2 regions of the Colwellia sp. BRX10-9 genome follow, and region 2 is predicted to be linked to the other one. Evidence: predicted binding sites of a transcription regulator. Region 2 holds the regulator's gene; the other holds the start of a gene.
The links. The regulator LexA, encoded in region 2, represses DNA repair genes until DNA is damaged. The targets are predictions, from matches to a motif close to TACTGTATNNNNATACAGTA.
Positions count from the first base shown of each region.

Region 1: a site for LexA is predicted at 1,338-1,357, ahead of recN (DNA repair protein RecN). Genes of this name have one in related genera too.

Region 1 is NZ_JACGVV010000020.1:3,321-5,532, forward strand. It holds gene nadK (NAD(+) kinase) at 397-1,278, shown strand; gene recN (DNA repair protein RecN) at 1,388-2,212, shown strand, end outside.
Region 2 is NZ_JACGVV010000007.1:24,501-26,712, reverse strand. It holds gene coxB (cytochrome c oxidase subunit II) at 1-536, opposite strand, end outside; gene lexA (transcriptional repressor LexA) at 1,102-1,737, opposite strand; gene H4J69_RS06085 (alpha/beta fold hydrolase) at 1,814-2,212, opposite strand, start outside.

The sequences.
Region 1 (2,212 bases), on a different contig from region 2:
AACGGTAATTATGGGGACTTCTTGCTACGATTCAAGCTTAAATACAATTTAATTAAGTTTGTTGTTACTGAGCGCTTGTCAGCGTTTTGAGAACAAATATCATTTTTTTATATATAGTCATTCTATTTAAAAGCAATTACCTGCAGTTATTCCATCGCTTAAAAACGCTTAAAGTTCTATTTTAAAAGGCTTGCAGCCTACGTTATTAGTTTCGAATGAATAAGCATTCTCTTCAATTAATGCCTTAGCCCTAAATCTTTTAAATCTCGATGAAAGCGAAAAATTTAATCAAAATGGTAGTCAGTAAATGATTTATAAAAAAGTCAACTTTACAAGCCATGAAAATACAGCGAAACTATTATTAATCCTAAGATACAAACAACTTACTGCGTAGACATGAGCAAAATTTATAACACCATAGGTTTAATAGGCAAACCAAATCACGAAGGAGCCGGCGCAACAATAACAGCGCTCTATCAATTTCTTACCGGACAAGGTTATCAGGTATTAATTGAAAGCTCAGTTGCCCCATCAATCGATATCGATAATCTAACGATTAGTACCCTAGTAGAAATTGGTGAACAAGCTGACCTGGCTATAGTCGTGGGCGGTGATGGTTATATGTTAGGCGCCGCGAGGGTTTTATCATGTTTTGATATCGGTGTTATTGGTGTAAACAGAGGGAACTTAGGCTTTCTTACCGATTTATCGCCCGATGAATTAATTGAACCACTTGAGAAAATTTTACGTGGCGAGTCGCGCGCTGAGCAACGTTTTATTATTGAAGCAGAAGTTTATCGCCACGGAAAATTGAAAAGCTCTAACAGTGCGGTCAATGAAGCAGTGCTACACGCAGGAAAAGTAGCCAGCATGATTGAATTTGAAGTTTACATTGATGGTAGCTTTATGTTCAGCCAACGCTCTGACGGCTTAATTGTGTCAACACCTACTGGCTCAACCGCCTATTCAATGTCGGCAGGTGGTCCAATTTTAACACCCAATTTAAATGCCTTATCGTTAGTGCCAATGTTTCCACACACCCTAACCAGTAGACCCATAGTCGTCGACGGCAATAGTGAAATAAAACTATTACTCGCCAATGAGAACTATGAAAGCTTACAAGTAAGTTGTGATGGCCATGTTATTTTAGCGGTATTACCAGGTGATGAAGTTATTATCAGAAAAAGTGAATATACGCTGCGATTAGTTCATCCACTAGACCATGACTACTTTAATGTACTGCGAAGTAAATTAAGTTGGGGCAATAAGCTTTATTAATTTTTAACAAATTCAATCTGTTGAATTTTTATTCGATTAACACTTGCACAAAACCACTTTACTGTATAAATTAACAGTTATACATATTTATACAGTGAATTGGTTTCTCATGCTTTTACATCTTAATATTCAAAACTTCGCCATTGTGCGCACCCTAGATATAGATTGGCGCAAAGGTATGACAACCATCACCGGAGAAACAGGTGCGGGTAAATCGATAGCTATTGATGCCTTAGGTTTATGTTTAGGCGATAGAGCGCTCACTAATGTTGTAAGACCCAATACTAAAAAAGCAGAGTTAGCCGCAACCTTTGATATCAACAAAAACATTTCCGCACAAAAATGGCTTAAAAAAAATGGCCTATCCCTAACAGACGAACACGATGCTGAGTTAGATTGTGAATGTATTTTACGCCGAGTAATATCAGCTGAAGGACGCTCAAAGGCTTACATTAACGGTAGCCAAGTTCCGCTTGCCCAACTTAAAGATATCGCACAATTTTTAATAAGTATTCATGGCCAACACGATCACCAACTCATTGTTAAGCCGGCTCAACAGCGTAAAATACTTGATGAGTATGCCGATCATCAGCACTTATTAGACGACGTTCAATATTACTATCAGCAATGGCGAAATCTCAATACAGAACTAAAACAGTTACAAGAAAGTAAAGAGCAACGCGAAGCAAAACTGCAGTTATTACAATACCAAGTGACCGAGCTAGACGAATTTTCACTACAAACGGGTGAGTTTCAAATTCTAGAAAGTGATTACAAACGTCATAGTAACGGTCAGTCATTATTGACCGGCACTTTGAAAGCATTGCAAACTTTATCTGAAAACGAAAATCACAATATTTCAGACAGCCTAAGAAACAACTGCGAACAGTTGAATGATTTAGTTCATATGGATCCTAAGTTAGCAAATATTGCT
Region 2 (2,212 bases):
TGTTTATCAACTTCGAGTAGGTAATTTTCACCTTTGACTTTATCGCCAGCATCAACATTAAGGTGTTTACCTTCTTGTGTTTCATACTGTGATCTTGGCGTCGATAAAACGGAGTAGAACTCAATATCTTGATCAAAATATTTGTAATGCCATTTCCACTGAGAGGCGGTAACTTGAATGGTAACGTCAGAATCGTCGTTATTTTCCATTTCAATCAGTGTTTTTGTTGCTGGTACAGCCATAGCGATAAGAATGACAATGGGAATTGCTGTCCAGAGGATTTCTACTTTTGTACTTTCATGAAAATCTGCTGATTTAGCCCCTTTGGATTTTCGATGGAAAACCATTGACCAAAACATAGCACCAAAAACGACCACACCAATTGCTACACATATATACATTGCGAGCATATGTAGATCGTAAACATCTCTACTTACTTCTGTTACACCCTTGGTCAGATTTAATTGCATATCTGCCCAAGCTGAACTGGAAAGAACACTCCCCAACAACAGCCAACCTAGGTTACGTCTTTTCACACGACATCTCCTTCACCCTATAAAAGTTTAAAACTTGATACCTAGGACAAAACACATCCTTTAGTACGGATTTTTATTATTTTCTTAGCGATTTTGTTATCAACCAGTTAGCGTCGACAACATCGCCTTATATTTATATTTGTACACATTCCAAACTAGAATTACTTAAAAGTTGATCTGGGTCAATTTAAAAATCGAGCTATTTTAAAATAAAAACCAATAAAAACAATAGAGTATCAACTCTAATACAGGCAAAGGCCTAATAACAAAGGGCTGTAGCCGTAGTATTAAAAATAAACAGCTGAGTATAAATACGCGTATTGTAAAAATTGATCTTGGTTGTTTTTTAATCAGAGAAAGATAAAGTTGTTTGAATGGGCTTTAGAATGAAAATTATTCTTAGTAAAGAGAAAGGTTTGCATGAAAAGAATACGAAAGGTTAGAAAAGCAAACTTTAGCCTATTTTATACACTAAAGTTTGCGGAGCAGTTTTACATATTTAATACTATATTTGTTAGATAAATTGGCTTAGTTACCACCAAGTTTATTGGATAGGTTAACTTAACTACATCCAGTCTGCCGAGCGAATAACGCCAACAGCCAACCCTTCAATATTAAACTCTTGATCAGACAAATCGACTTTTATAGGAGAGAAGTCATCATTTTCAGCATGTAAGTAAACGATGTTACCTTCTCGTTTATAACGTTTAACCGTAACATTTTCTTCGACACGAGCAACAATTACTTGGCCATTCTGTACATCGGTCGTTTGATGAACCGCTAACAAGTCACCATCAAGTATGCCGATATTTTTCATGCTTTCGCCATTAACTCTCAATAAGTAATCAGCAGCTGGGTGGAACAAATTACCATCAACTTTGTAATGATCTTCAACATGCTCTGCAGCTAAAATAGGTTCACCTGCAGCCACTCTGCCGATTAAAGGTAAACCGGCTTCTTCCATTAACTTCTCAGTCAAACGAATGCCGCGAGAAGTACCTGGCAACATTTCTATATAGCCTTTTTTAGCCAAAGCTTTTAAATGTTCCTCTGCTGCATTTGCTGATTTAAAGCCAAAAAACTTGGCTATTTCAGCACGCGTTGGTGGCATGCCCGTATCGCTTATTTTGTCTTTGATCAGATCAAAAACTTGTTGTTGTCGGTTCGTTAGAGGGCGTAATTCGCTGATTTCATTTAGCATAGGGAGCCTGTAAATTTACACAGTTGTTACTGTGAGTATATACAGGTCGTTAGTAAAGGCAAGTTTTCTAGTCGAATTATTTTTGAAAACTCCCTGATTTTAAATAATGGATAACTTGTTCGATAACTTTTTCGTTTTTCATCATAAATGGATGGGTCGTTTCCATTTCAATGTGATCATTCATACCATCAAGTTTGGTACTAGCAACCGAAACTTTACCATCATCTTTATCAGGAATAAGTGTTGATAATATCCAATTAATACTTTGATTACCGGCAATAACACCCAAATCAAAATTAGCATTGCCAAGGTTACTAGGGACACTGAATTCGCCGGTACCTAATTGCATACCCGCATCACCATTGATGAAACTAAAACCAGGTGTATTTTTTAGTTTATCAACAACTTCACTGCCTTTGTTTGGTGGACCTAGCATCACGACTTTATGTAAATTAGGTATTTTATGCATACTTAA